2 regions of the Ornithinibacillus jepli genome follow, and region 1 is predicted to be linked to the other one. Evidence: riboswitches for the same ligand, from Rfam matches in the RefSeq annotation. Region 1 holds a riboswitch; the other holds the start of a gene.
The links. A riboswitch is a leader RNA that binds a small molecule or an ion and turns the genes downstream of it on or off. The one in region 1 is predicted to bind cyclic di-AMP.

Region 1 (7,749 bases):
TCCAGGGATTTGGATCTTATTGTATAAGTATTTTCCGTTAAAGGAAGAACAGAAAAGCTTTCCACATATTAAGGAAGAAATGGATTTAAAAATGAAGGAGCTCGGTGCAGTTAGTTTTAAAGAAATTCGCTGCCTAGTTATTTTGCTTTTCATTGTGGGGTTGTGGATTACCGAACCTTATCATGGATTACATCCTAGTGTACCAGCTTTAATTGGTGCTGTAGTTATGTCGTTACCAGGGGTAGGATTTGCTAAGTGGGAAAACGTAGTCAAAATAAACTATAATACTGTACTACTATTGAGTGTGACGTTATCGATGGGGTATGGATTAATCGACTCCGGAGCGGTAGATAGGATAGGAGAATATATTAGCGTTGGTTGGTTTTTGGAAAGTATACAAAATCCAGTAATAGCTGCCATATTTGTCATTATTCTTGCCCAAGTATTTCATAAGCTTGTTTCGAATGTATCGGCAGCGGTAGTGACTCTAATACCGATAATGATTAGTGTTGCTGAAAATGCTGGTGTAGATCCATTACCTTTGGCATTTATTGCAGGGGTTACGAGTTTGTTTGGATTTTTACTTGTCGTCAAAACGATGCCTAATTTAGTTGTCCATAGTACTGGGCTAATCGAACAACGTGATTTTTTAGTTCCAGGAATATTGGTCACAATCATGACGACAATTGCAACAATCTTCGTAGCATTAACATGGTGGCAATTTATCGGTTTAATCTAATAGATTAGGAGAGATAACATGTATGATTTTTTAATTGTTGGTGGCGGTATTGTAGGATTGTCTGTCGGTATGTCATTGCTAGAACAATACCCTGGGGCGAAGCTTGCAGTCTTAGAGAAGGAATCAGACGTTGCTAAGCATCAGACCGGACATAATAGTGGAGTTATTCACTCTGGCATCTATTACAAGCCTGGGAGTTATAAGGCACGATTTGCTAAGACAGGAAATGAAAGTATGCGTAAATTTTGTGAGGAGCATGACATCCCACATGATATTTGTGGAAAGATAATTGTGGCAACGAGTGAAGAGGAAATTCTAGAACTAGAAAAGCTATATAAACGTGCTTATCATAATGGGCTGGAGGCTACTTGGCTATCAAAAGAAGAGTTGAAAGAAAAAGAGCCACATGTAGCTGGTAAAGAGGGAATTTTTATCCCCTCCACCGGAATAGTAGACTTTGAGACTGTTTCACGAGTGATGGCATGGAAGATTCGTTCTCTTGGTGGGGAAGTTTTCACCGATACTGAGGTAATAGATTTAGATGAAAAGAATGAAGGAGTTTTCGTTGAGTCGAAAAGTAAAACGTTTCTTACTAAATTTCTAGTAAATTGTGCAGGTCTACATAGTGATCGAGTTGCTAGAATGGCAGGCTACCATGTGGATGTAAAAATATTTCCGTTTCGTGGGGAGTATTTTGAATTGAAGGAGGAAAAAAGATATTTAGTGAAAAATTTGATTTATCCTGTACCGAACCCTAATTTTCCATTTTTAGGTGTCCATGCAACTCGAATGATAGATGGAGCAGTAGAAGTCGGACCGAATGCTGTTTTAGGATTTAAACGGGAAGCATATTTGAAAACATCGTTCAATTTAAAGGACTTCAATGAAATTGTTTCATATCCCGGTTTTTGGAAACTAGGCTTAACTTACTTAAAAGAAGGTATAGAGGAAATCTCTAGGTCGGCTAGTAAAAAGCTATTTGTTGAAAACTTAAAAAGACTTCTTCCTTCTATAGAAGAAGATGATTTAATTCCTGCCCCAGCGGGTGTACGTGCCCAAGCATTAGGTAGTGATGGAAAACTATTTGATGATTTTTTTATCATTGGGGGAAAAAATAGTGTACATGTATGTAACGCACCATCTCCTGCAGCAACTTCTAGTTTGGAGATTGGAAAGGAAATTGCAAGAAGAATAAGCTATAGATATGATGTGTTATCATATTGAGCGAAATATGCTTAAGTAATCTCGTGCCATAAAAGGTACGAGATTTTTTTTGGACAAGAGAGGGGAATATGGTTATAAAAATGGGTGTTGACATTTGAAAGAAACAGGAGTATTTTTTCTATATACTTTAAATCTTAATAAATATACACCTTTTAGTCGCTGAATCTAATTACTTAGAGCGGGGGAACCAGATGGATAGCTTGATAGACTATCTAGTGGGGTGAATCTTACTATGTAAGAGGGGATACTCTCAATCCCTAATCCGACAGCTAACCCCGTAAGCGTTAATATTCGAGAGAAAGGTCAATATTATGACCATTCTATTTGATATGGTCTTTTTTTTATGGTGTAAGTGGAAAGAGAGGAAGTAATGAAAAAACAATTTGTTGTTATAGGCTTAGGTCAATTTGGGAGTAGCGTATGTAAACAACTATATCAGTTAGGTCATGATGTATTGGGGATAGATAATGATGAAGATAATGTAAAAACGAATTCTAATAATGCGTCTCATCTAGTCGTCGCAAATGCAACAGATGAAGATAAACTAAAGGCGCTAGGAGTTAGGAATTTTGATTATGCCATTGTTGCGATTGGAGAAAAAATCCAACCGAGTATCCTCTGTACTTTAATTTTAAAGGATATTGGCGTTAAGAATGTATGGGTAAAAGCGCAAAACGTTCAGCATAAGAAGGTGCTAGAAAAAGTTGGAGCAGATAGAATAATAAATCCAGAAGAAGAAATGGGTATTCGGATTGCAAATCAACTAGATTCAGATAAAATAATCGATTATATCGGTCTTTCTAAGGATTACAGTATTTTAGAGTTAAAAGCTACAAGTAAAATATCCAATAAAAGTTTAATACAATTAGATATTCGAGCGAAATATGGTTGTACTATTTTAGCGCTAAAAAGGGGAGAAGATGTTAATGTATCTCCTTTACCAGACGATTTGATCCTTGAAGGGGATGTAATGGTTGTTATGGGAGACAATAAGAGTCTAAAACGGTTTGAAGAAAAGGCGATGTAGGTTAGTAGTGCTAGCTAGGGGAGAAAAACATGATAAAAATACCGAAAACAAAAGAATTTAGTCCTGCACAAATAATTGTAATGTTTTATGTAGTAGCCGTATTTGTCTCTGTTTGTTTGCTTAGCTTACCTATTACAGTAAAATCAGGAGTAGAATGGTCTTTTTTAAATATTTTATTTACCGCAGTTAGTGCAGTAAGTGTTACTGGATTGTCAGTAGTAAACGTTGCGGATACGTTTAGTATACCAGGGGTTTTTATTTTACTTTTTATTCTACAGTTTGGTGGCATTGGTATAATGACTCTAGGTACCTTCTTTTGGCTATTAATTGGTAAGAAGATAGGTCTAAAAGAGAGAAGATTAATAGGAACAGATCAAAACCAATTCCATCTATCAGGATTAGTTAACTTGATGAAGCAAATATTAGTATTAATTCTTTTAATTGAGTTTGTAGGAGCGATTATTTTAGGTACTTACTTTTTAAATTATTTTCCTACGTGGCAGGAGGCTTATTTACAAGGGTTATTTGCATCCGTAAGTGCAACAACGAACGCTGGATTTGATATTACGGGAAATTCTCTAATACCTTTTGCTCAAGATTATTTTGTCCAAATGATAAATATTATTCTGTTGACATTAGGAGCAATTGGTTTTCCTGTGCTTATTGAAGTAAAGAATTTTATTAAAAATAGTAAAAGCAATCATTCATTTAGATTTTCTTTATATACAAAGTTAACGACTATAACGTTTTTTGCGTTAATGGCTTTTGGTACAATTGTCATTCTCTTATTTGAAGCGAACCACTATTTTGCTGATAAAAGCTGGCATGAATCCTTTTTCTATGCACTGTTTCAATCTTCTACGACTAGAAATGGTGGATTAGCGACAATGGATGTCAGTCTCTTTACTTATCCGACATTGCTTGTCTTATGCTTTTTAATGTTTATTGGTGCTTCACCTAGTTCTGTTGGTGGTGGAATAAGAACTACGACATTTGCTGTTATTCTTTTGTTAATTTTTTCATTTGCGAAGGGGAGGAAACATGTAAAGGTGTTTGGCAGAGAAATACATGAGGATGATATAAGAAAATCCGTTGTCGTTAGTTTCCTTGCGTTTATTATTTGCTTCATTGGCATCGTCATATTATCTGTTACGGAGAACTTCTCCTTAATGCAAATTGTTTTCGAGGCAAGTTCTGCATTTGGTACGACAGGATTGTCAATGGGAATAACACCAGAGCTTAGTTCAATTGGTAAGATAGTTATTATAGCGCTTATGTTTATTGGAAGAATAGGTATATTATCGTTTATATTTATTTTCCATGGAGATGAGAAAAATGATTTAAATTATCAATATCCTACTGAGAGGATTATTGTAGGGTAATAAATTTAATAGATGATAAAAAGAGAAGTTATCAGGGAATAACTTCTCTTTTTTTATCTTTTTATAATGCCTTCACTAATCCACCGTCTACTAAGAGTGTCTGTCCTGTTACATATGTATTTGCACTAGAGCATAGGAAAACAGCTTGTTTTGCGAATTCTACAGGATTGCCGTACCGGCCCATTGGAATGCTTTTTTCGGTTGATGCCTTCACTTCATCGTAAGTTACCCCGAGCTTTTCTGCACGAATGGTGTCTAATTCGTGCACTCGTTCTGTTGCAATTCTACCAGGTCCAATTGTATTTATTAAAATATTGTCTTTTGCAAGTTCTTGCGATAAACTTTTCGCAAGACCAACAACTCCTGCGCGAAAAGTGTTCGAGAGAATTAAGTTATCTAAAGTTTGCTTAATAGATGATGATGTGAAGTTGATGATATGACCACGATTCTGTTGTTTCATATATGGAAGTACTTCACGAATAGCTCTTACATAACTAAGAAGATTTAATTCAAAGGCGTTTTGCCACGCATCATCATCGAAATCTTCAAATCCACCAGCAGGCGGACCGCCGGCATTGTTAACAAGCACATCTACTGTGCCATATTTCTCAACAGCAAATTGTATTAATGTCTTAATATCTTGTGGATTTGTAACATCACAGGTTTTATAGGATACATTTTGGTTAGATGTATTCTCTTGAATCTCTCTAGTGGTAGCAATTAAATCATCCTCTTTACGACTGGAGATGACTACATGTGCCCCTTCTGCTGCAAACTGTAAAGCAGTTGCCTTTCCTAATCCTTTACTTGCAGCCATTACTATCACGGATTTTCCTTTTAATCCAAGATCCATATGTATTACCTCCCAGTATTGCGATTACATAAATTATATCATAGCAAAAGCAGACCTACGTAAATAAATTTAATTTTAGGAAGAAACTGAAATTAGAACGAAATAAAAAATCGGTGTCATGCACCGATTTTTTTACTGTTTCTTAAAATTACTTCCGTTACTTCTAGCTCTAAGTTTAGCTAGAAGGTCCGCTGTCTTCTCCTTGGTAGCTTGTTCTTCTTCATGATCGATTCCTGCTATTTTATAAATACCATTAGAATTTTCCACTTTAAATACCGTGTTAACTTCACTACCCTCAGGAAGTTCATCATTTGAAATAATAAGTTCTGCTTTTTCTTCTTCAATTAAAATAACAGCTTGGTTATCTTCAAATCGGTCTAGTACACCTTTCATTATTTTCCCTCCGAACAATTAATTAACACATGCAATTCCTTGGGCTTCGATATCCCTCATTCTAGCATCACCTATTCCTTTTATACGGGTTAAATCTTTCACAGAAGTAAATGGTCTTAAGTTAATCAAGTCTTGCGCTCGTTCTGGACCAACATGGATAATACTTTGTACTTCTTCAACCGATGCGGTGTTAATAAATACACAGCTAGAATTTACTTTGGAATCTGTATTAGTTGAATCGGAACTGTTAGAGTTTGATTTGGAATTAGTACCACCATTTGAGTTACTACTTGACGTGCTTTTTGGTGTAACAGTTCCATTATTCTTCGTTTTAATGGAATAGTTAAATCCGTCAGTTGTCACAATGATTGTCCCATGAACATCAGTACCATATAATTCTATGTCGGCATTGCTGATGAGTAAAACTACTTCTTGATGTGGATGTCCATAGCTATTATCAGCTCCTGCACTATATATGGCAACTTCAGGGCTTACCGCATTAATAAAGGATGGGTCACTGGAAGTACGTGAACCATGGTGACCTAACTGTAAAATATTTGCATCTAGTTCTATCCCAGAATTCATCATCCGTTTTTCAGCATTTCTATCAGCATCTCCAGTAAACAGGAAGGTAACTTCACCATATGTAAAAAGAACTGAGATGGACTCTTCATTAGACTTACCTGTAATGGATAGTGGATAGAGCACTTTTAAATTCATCGGTCCTATATCATATTCTTCCCCAGAGCGTGGCTCAATATAGTTCGTACCATGGTTGTATATCGCTTCAAGCGCAAGTTGAAATGTATTAGAAGTACTTTCATTCCCGGATAACCAAACCTCTGTAACTTCGAAACTGTTAATCACATCACCAAGTTGTCCTATGTGATCTGCATCAGGGTGGCTACCGATAACAAGGTCTAGCTTAGATACACCTTGAGACTGAAGGTAATTAACTACTTCATTTCCACGCCAATCACCAGCATCGAATAGGATATTGTGATCACCATATTGAAATAGTGTAGCATCTGCTTGGCCTACATCGATATAGTGAACCTTTAACTCTGGTAAAATAGCCGTTTGATTGGAACTTTCATCTTTATCTGTTTTTTCCTTTTTCTCTTCAAATATTGGATTATCAGAAGCAGAATTTTCTTCTTTTGTAATGTCGGTTTGCGTTTCTTCTATATCAACTTCCGACGTGAAATCACCACTCGTTTTCTGATCTACACTTTGTCCACATGCCACAAGGAAGATAGATAGAAACAAGGATAATATGAGTTTTTTGTACAAGTATACTCCCCCAACTATTTTATTAAATCCGTACTTAAATCCTAACAAAACGAAGTAAGGAAATCTAGAGTCATGAGCCTTGAGATAGAGTGGAGTGCCACTATATTTGATAAATATCTATTTTTCTCTATTTCTACTGCAAGAAAATTCCCTTTTTCCATTATAAAAATTTAGTTTTATCCTAAATAAGGCTATAAAACTGATTTTTGATAAGATGCTTTTCCTCTTCCTTCTTGGCATACTTGATGGAAGGAGGAGTAAAAATGAAGAAATTATTAAAATGGAAAATAGAAATTATCTTAGTATTTCTTATTCTCATAGGTAATGGAATAGCATCCATTTTCGCGGAAAAAATAGCGATTAAAGTGGAGCGTCAAACGGTTGAATTACACGTGACGGGCGTAGTGGACAGAGTGGAAGATGGAGAAATAGCCGTTATAATAGTAGAAGAACTGCAACTAGAACTCTATGTGCATGTAACTGAATTTGAAGTAGATATAAAGCCAAATTTATGGGTTAATATCACGCTTTCTGAAGGTAATATAAAAGATATCTCAGTTAACTTATCGAAAACAATGGAGGAAAAGGAAAATATGAAGAAACTATTAGAATTAATAAAGCAGTGAAATGAAAAATGGTAGCTCTTCTATTGGAGCTACCATTTTTAATGTATCGGACTTTTAAACTTACTACCGTGTGCTTCTTGAGCATCGATTATTGTAATAAACGCTTTTGAATCGGTATCATAAACAATTGATTTTAGCTTTGCAATTTCTAAACGAGTTAAGACGACAAAAATAACTTCCTTATCATCTTCTTTGTACCCACCTTTACCATA
Region 2 (7,749 bases), on a different contig from region 1:
GCTGAGGCTGGAGAAAAGGTGGAATTAACAGCTATCGTTACATATGGTGATAACAAAGTAACTGATGCGGATGAAATGGAATTTGAATATTGGATGCAAGGTAATGAAGATGAAACAACAACTGTTGAGGCAACTAACAATGCGGATGGAACATACACTGCAGAAATAAGCTTTGATACAGATGGAGTTTATGAAATTTATGCTCATACTACAGCAAGAGATATGCATACGATGCCTAAGAAATCCATTACAATTGGTGAAGGTCATGCAGCTCATCATGAGGAAGAACATCACGATGATGAAGGAAGCCATGAACATGGACATAGCCATAGCCATACAGAAGGCTTTGCTATGCACTTTATTGAGCTTGAAGATGTACAAGTAAATGAAGAAGTCGAACTTGGATTACATTTAGAAATGAATAATGAACCTCTTGAAGGGGCAAGAGTTCGCTATCAAATAAATAAAGATGGAACGGAAGAGTATGCTTGGGTTGATACAGAAGAGTCAGCTCCTGGAGAATATAGTAATTCGCATTCCTTTAATACTGCAGGAACGTACACAATTGTTATTCATGTTGAGAATGATGAGGGCCTGCATGAGCATGAGGAACACACGATAGAAGTAAAATAAATATGTCGTCATGAACTCGGAACAAGTGAAAGCCTAATAGGAAGCTTTCACTTTTCTTTTATAATAATAAATCGGGAGGTAACGAAAATGAGAAGTGAGAAAGAAATGATGAATCTTTTCCTTGAGTTTGCTAGAAATGATGATCGAATTCGCTTCGTAACACTAGAAGGCTCACGTACAAATAAAAACATTCCCCATGACACTTTTCAAGATTATGATATTTCCTATTTTGTAACAGATATGGATTCTTTTAAAGAGAATGATCGATGGTTAGACCGATTTGGAGAGCGCTTAATCATGCAAAAACCAGAAGCTATGGAGTTATTTCCGCCAGAGCTTGGGAATTGGTTTTCTTATCTCATGATATTGGCAGATGGGAATAAAGTAGATTTAACATTAATTCCAGTTAATGAAGTGGCAGAATACTTTTCCTCTAGTGATGGTTTAGTAGAAGTACTTCTTGATAAAGATAGCCTTATTAAACATAAGGTAATCCCGAATGATAGAAAGTATTGGATAAAAAAGCCTACAGCAAGGGAATTTGATGATTGCTGCAATGAATTTTGGTTTGTATCCACATATGTTGTGAAGGGGCTTGCCAGGAGAGAAATCTTATATGCCATCGATCACTTGAGTGAGATTGCTAGACCGAATTTATTACGAATGATGTCTTGGCACATTGGGTTAGAAGGAGGATTTAATTTCAGTTTGGGGAAAAATTATAAATTTATTAACCACTATTTGCCAAAGACTGATTGGGAGACATTACTTACAACCTATACTCAAGATAGCTACGAAAACATGTGGCGGGCTTTATTTGCTTGCCAGGAACTATTTAGAAAGTACTCTAAGTCTGTTGCTAAAAGCTTAGCATATGATTACCCGGGTTATGATGAAGCGATAACACAGTATACGAAAAGGATTTATCTTGAAGTCGATTTAATGTAGATTTTTTTGTTTAAAAAGTCATTGACAAAAGAAGGAAAAGGGAGTAATTTGTGGGTAGATAGTAAAAATTATATTTCCGAACACCTTTTATTCGCTGAATCTTTATAGAGCGGGGGAACCAATAATGATAGTTAATCTATCTAGGGGTGAATCTTACTTTGTAAGAGGGGATACTCTCAGTCCCTAATCCGACAGCTAACCTCGTAAGCGTTACAAGTATTATTCGAGAGAAAGGTCTAAGGGTTACCTTAAGACCATTCTAATTCGTGATGGTCTTTTTTCATGCTTTGTACAGCGAATTATTGCTTGTGTTGGGGAATTTTGGGAGGGAACATATGGAGAAGTAATAAGTTTCATAGGGTTGTAGATAGCCCGCCCATCCTTTCCTCATGATTACGAATGACCACATTGGTCATTTTGTTCAAAATAGAAAGGGGGGAATCATCTTGAATTCTTTATTTCATAATTTAGATTCAGTAAAACAACAGCGTATAATAAACGCTGCGTTTGAAGAATTTATGCAGAGTGGCTATGCGAAAGCATCCACAAATGAAATTGTAAAAAAGGCACAAATATCAAAAGGTTCACTGTTTAACTATTTTACTAGCAAGAAAGATTTATATGTTTATTTAATCGAACACAGTGTTCAAATTATCGAGAAAATATATGAACACATTGATTTGAATGAAAGAGATATTTTTCGAAGGCTTGAGAAAATAGGCTTGTATAAGTTACATCTCCAAAAGAGATACCCTAAAATATTTGATTTTCTAATTTCTTTAAAACTTGAGGAATCAGAGGAAGTAAGGAAGGAAATTAGCAATCGAATTGATACTATTCAGGAACAAGGTGTTTCCAAAATCTATGAGAATATAGATTACTCTATGTTTCGTGAAGATATTGATATTCAAAAAGCGATAGAAATTATGAATTGGACGATGTTTGGCTTTGGAGAGAAGGCAATTAGTCAATTAGATACGTTTGAGTTAGTTGGAGAGGAATATCTGAAAGAATGGGAAAGTTATTCTAACATATTAAAGTCTAGTTTTTACAAATAAGGAGGATGAAACATGAGTGTTCTTGAAGTTAAAGATTTAACAAAGCGATTTGGAAAGTTTACGGCTTTAGACGGTGTTGACTTTGAGGTTGGAAGTGGTGAAGTGTTTGGATTTATTGGTCCTAACGGTGCTGGTAAATCTACGACGATACGTGTATTACTTGGTATTTTAAAGGCTACTGAGGGGGAAGTGAAATTATTCGGTAAAGATGCTTGGCAAGATGCTGTAGAAATTCATAAACGAGTTGCATATGTGCCAGGGGACGTCAATTTATGGCCAAATCTAACTGGTGGGGAAGTAATTGACTTATTCGTTAAACTAAGAGGAACGAATAATAAAAGCAGAAGAGAAGAGTTAATTAAGAAATTTAATTTAGATCCTACTAAGAAATGTCGTACCTATTCGAAGGGGAACCGCCAAAAGGTAGCACTTATAGCAGCATTTTCATCAGATGCTGATTTGTATATTCTAGATGAGCCAACTTCAGGACTAGATCCCCTAATGGAGCAAGTATTTCAGGAATGTGTGATGGATGTTAAACGTAGAGGGAAAAGTGTCCTATTATCTAGTCATATTCTATCTGAAGTAGAAAAATTATGTGATAGAGTTGGCATCATTCGTCAAGGGCAAATCATTGAAACGGGAACGCTAAATGAGCTACGTCATTTAACCCGTACTCATATTCTCGTGGAAACGAAGGAAAAGATAGAAGCTTTGCAGGAATTACAAGGGGTGCATGAAATAGAAGAAAAGGATCAAGGTTTGACATTCCAGGTGGATACAGAAGAGCTGGATAAAGTAATTAGACATATTAGCCAGTTCGGAATAGTAAAGTTGGAAAGCGCACCGCCAACGCTTGAGGATCTATTTATGCGTCATTATGAAAGTAAAGATAAAACGGAAGGGAACGAAGCGGGAGGTGTCCTTTAATGGGCGATAGTATTTTTTCTAACACAGGCAAATTATCACGATTCATTCTCCGTCTTGATAGAATAAGAGCACCATTATGGATTATTGGATTAGCGCTATTCTCACTAATCGTACCACCTGCCTATGATAGTTTATATCCAACTCAAGAGGATAGAGACACGATGGTCGAAACAATGGCTAATCCTGCAATGACAGCTATGATGGGTACTGGTGATCTGGAAAATTATACAATTGGTGCAATGACAGCCCATCAAATGCTAGTCATGACGGCGGTGCTCGCTGGTTTAATGGCAATTTTACTCGTTACGAAACATACAAGAGCAGATGAGGAAGATGGTCGGATAGAAATGATCCGTTCCTTACCAGTTGGGCGTCTTTCTTACTTAAATGCTACATTACTCGTAACGAGCGGAACATTTATTACCTTAGCATTAGTAACAGGCTTTGGATTATATGGACTCGGTATCGAAAGTCTCGATTTAGAAGGCTCGTTATTATATGGAGCTGTATTAGGTGGGACTGGATTAGTGTTTACAGGTATAACGGCAATTTTTGCTCAAATCTCAGAAAGCTCACGAGGAACGATTGGATGGTCCATTGCCATTCTGCTGTTTGCGTATCTGTTTCGTGCGGTTACGGATATAAGTAATGAGGCATTATCGTGGCTATCACCAATAGGATGGGCGTCAAAAGCTGAAGTTTATTCATCTAATAATTGGGGTCCGATTGTTTTAATGGTAGGCGTTTCTATTATTTTTTTCATTATAGCAAACTACTTAAATAGCATTCGTGATTTAGAGCAAGGCTTTATTGCTGCTAAACCAGGGCGTAGTTTTGCATCGCGTTTCTTACAAAGTCCAATTGGCTTGGCGTTTCGCTTACAACGTACCGGATTTATTTCTTGGGCGATTGGTATGTTTGTGCTAGGGGTGTCTTATGGATCGATATTTGGTGATTTGGAATCGTTTTTTGAAGGAAATGAAATGTATATGCAAATGCTACAACTATCTGAAGGTTCTTCTATAGCAGAACAATTCATTCCAACGTTAATGATCGTGATTTCGTTAATTGCAACAGTACCAGCTGTAATGGCTATGAATAAGCTTCGTGGTGAAGAGAAGAAAAACCGTTTAGACCATTTACTAGGAAGGGCTGTATCACGGTATAAGCTTATTGGTTCATACGTTGTGATAGCTATTGTAAATGGCTTTGTGATGATTTCGTTAAGTGCAATTGGTCTATGGTCAGCAGCAACTTCTGTAATGGAAGAAGGGTTTGATTTTGGTATGATCTATGGTGCAGCTATAGTATTTTACCCAGCAATGCTTGTTATGATTGGAATTGTGGCATTACTTAATGGCCTTTTACCAAGATTAACCTACTTAATTTGGATATATTTTATTTATTCCTTTTTCGTCCTATATTTAGGGAACTTAATGCAATTCCCAGAATGGGTAGGAAAGCTATCTCCATTTGGTTATGTTCCAAAAGTTCCAATAGAGGATGCAACATTTATGCCGATGTTCTTATTAACGGTATTGGCTATAGTGTTAATGGCTATTAGTTTTGTTTGCTTTAGACGGCGGGATATTGAGAATTAACATCGATTAACACATTTATCAAACTGAAGGTTTCCGTTAATTTACGGAGGCCTTCTTTTTTTTCTGAATTTTTTTATCAAAAAGAGTTTACAAATACACCTTAATATTGTATAGTTGGTTACACGAGTATCCAACCAACCAATTAATTATTCAACATGAGCAATAGAGAGAATAGAAAGGAGTGCTCTTTTTGAAACCAATATTAGATGAGTCATTGCCAATCTTTCAACAAATTGCCCAAATTATAAGCAATGACATTGTGGAGGGACAGCTAAAGGAAGAAGAAAAGGTTCCATCGGAAAATGAGCTATCCAATTTTTATAATATTAATAGAGCAACAGTAAGAAAAGGACTACAGTCTTTAGTGGATGAAGAAATCATTTACAAAAAACGAGGAATAGGAATGTTTGTTAGGGAAGGGGCTAAAGAGAAATTGTTAAACGAAAGAAAAAAACAGTATAGGAAGGAATATATTTTACCACTATTAGCAGAAGCAAAACGATTGGGAATGAGTGTGGATGCGGTATTGATGCTTATCAAAGAGGAGGATAAGGAATGATACGAGTAGAGAATGTAACGTATGGTTACGGTGAAGGGATGGTACTTGAGGATATCTCTTTCAAAGAACAGGAACATGGTATTACAGCAATATGGGGGAGAAATGGTGCTGGAAAAACGACTTTAATGAAACTGCTAGCTGGCCATGAGAAGCCAAGCAAAGGAAATATCGAGATCATGGGAAACAATCCTTATAATCGTGCTGATGTTGTCAGGCATATATGTTATATGCAAGAAGATCATCCGTTTAGTTCTATCTGGACAATTAAGGATGCACTCAGATTTGCAAGGTACTATTTTTCCAATTGGGATGATGATTTGGCAAGAAGGCTTATGAAGGTCTTTAAGTTGAATGAAAAGAAGAAAGTTTCGAAGTTATCGAAAGGAATGAAGTCTGCTTTACAATTTATAATCGGTATTTCTAGTTGTGCAGAAATTACAATTTTGGATGAACCGAGTAATGGTATAGATGCAAGTATGCGAAAGAAGATGCATCAGGAATTACGAGAAGCTCAAGAAGACTATCCACGTTTGATATTGTTATCGACGCATCACATTGAAGAAATACAGTCTATCTGCGACTCCCTTGTGGTGATACATGATGAAAAGGTATTTTTGCATGAAGGAATGGATGAGATACGAGAGTTAGGGATATGGTTATCCGGTGAGAAAAGTAAAGTCAATGACGCTATAGCTGATCAAAGAATATTAGAAACTAGCAATCTTGGATCTAGGTTAAAGGTTATGGTTGATGCACCTTATAACGAAGAATGGAAAGAAATTGCAGCATTACACGGACTTTCCATAGAAAAAGTAAAACTGCAAGATTATTTACTAAATAAAACAGAGGAGGCATAATAAAATGAATTCATTGTATGGAACAATACGTTTAGTATCTGAGGATGTGTTATATTTCCTAGGTAGACTAGTGCTTGTCTACATTACGATACCATTGACCTTATTTTGGCTCTTATCAGGATATGTATTCGAAATTGGTGATGAAGTAGTTGCTTCTATCTCGGGTCCAGCCTACTTCTTTATTATTTTATTCTCTTTAATAGGTTATAAAATGTTGTATCCAATTGCTATGGGGTTAGGGAGCACTAGAGTACAACTTTTAAGAGTATATAGTATTGTGGGAGTGATAGCTGTCGTCATAACCATAATATGTTTAAATGTTTTGCAGTTTATCTTAAAAACAGTATACCTAGAGTGGGACATCGGAGCTAATATTTTTCATCCAGGTGTTGTCATATTACCAGAATATCATTTCTTTGGGTATTTATGGATCGATATAATGTTTGGTCTCTTTTTGTTCGGGGTACCATTTCTACTTTATAGTATAAATTTTCGGATAGGCATGCGAAAAAGTACTATTATATTGATGGTCCTATTGCTTGTAGGAATGTTTTTGTACTATGGTGGTTATTTAGATAGCAGCATAGAATGGTTTTCAGGATTAGATTTAGAGGAGCTAGGGATGACATTGATATCATTAGTTGGTCTATGTGGTGTTGGATCCTTGCTATTATCCTATCCAATTATGCGAAATGCACCTTTGAAGCCGAAGACGAGAAAAGAATAGAATGAACATAGAATGGTTTAGGGATACTCTCTAAGCCATTTATTCATTCTATGACTCTTTAAAATCAATATTATTCGTTGGCGAAAATACACTAACAATAATCAGGCAATAGTAATACCCCGGCTTATTAAATCTATATTTTTCTTAATCATATTAAAAATTAAATTAGTTGCCCCATTTTATTAAGAAAGGGGCTTTTTTTTGTGGGATGGTTTTACTCATAGGACTTAATCCGTCAATTATTTCTAAGGAAAAATAATCATCTGCAAAAAACGTTTGTTAAATCGTAATGATTACTGTTTACAAATCGTAATCATTACGATATAGTATAAATGTTCAAATTATGAATAAGGGAGATTGAGAAATGAAGTATATGAAAACACTCATGATTTTATTTTTTATTACGCTATTAACTGTAGGGTGTTCATCAGCGGAA

Region 2: another riboswitch for cyclic di-AMP. It lies ahead of AB1K81_RS15030 (TetR/AcrR family transcriptional regulator); the one in region 1 lies ahead of AB1K81_RS12475 (potassium channel family protein).

Annotation. Positions count from the first base shown of each region.
Region 1 covers NZ_JBFEGG010000003.1:129,917-137,665, forward strand. The annotation lists gene AB1K81_RS12465 (SLC13 family permease) at 1-739, shown strand, start outside; gene lhgO (L-2-hydroxyglutarate oxidase) at 758-1,963, shown strand; cyclic di-AMP (ydaO/yuaA leader) riboswitch at 2,111-2,262, shown strand; gene AB1K81_RS12475 (potassium channel family protein) at 2,334-2,990, shown strand; gene AB1K81_RS12480 (TrkH family potassium uptake protein) at 3,020-4,372, shown strand; gene AB1K81_RS12485 (SDR family oxidoreductase) at 4,434-5,225, opposite strand; gene AB1K81_RS12490 (DUF3006 domain-containing protein) at 5,358-5,618, opposite strand; gene AB1K81_RS12495 (MBL fold metallo-hydrolase) at 5,637-6,911, opposite strand; gene AB1K81_RS12500 (DUF3006 family protein) at 7,175-7,537, shown strand; gene AB1K81_RS12505 (YitT family protein) at 7,576-7,749, opposite strand, start outside.
Region 2 covers NZ_JBFEGG010000004.1:119,928-127,676, forward strand. The annotation lists gene AB1K81_RS15020 (FixH family protein) at 1-633, shown strand, start outside; gene ant(6) (aminoglycoside 6-adenylyltransferase) at 721-1,581, shown strand; cyclic di-AMP (ydaO/yuaA leader) riboswitch at 1,664-1,806, shown strand; gene AB1K81_RS15030 (TetR/AcrR family transcriptional regulator) at 2,028-2,639, shown strand; gene AB1K81_RS15035 (ABC transporter ATP-binding protein) at 2,652-3,569, shown strand; gene AB1K81_RS15040 (ABC transporter permease) at 3,569-5,170, shown strand; gene AB1K81_RS15045 (GntR family transcriptional regulator) at 5,361-5,729, shown strand; gene AB1K81_RS15050 (ATP-binding cassette domain-containing protein) at 5,726-6,586, shown strand; gene AB1K81_RS15055 (hypothetical protein) at 6,591-7,313, shown strand; gene AB1K81_RS15060 (metal ABC transporter solute-binding protein, Zn/Mn family) at 7,678-7,749, shown strand, end outside.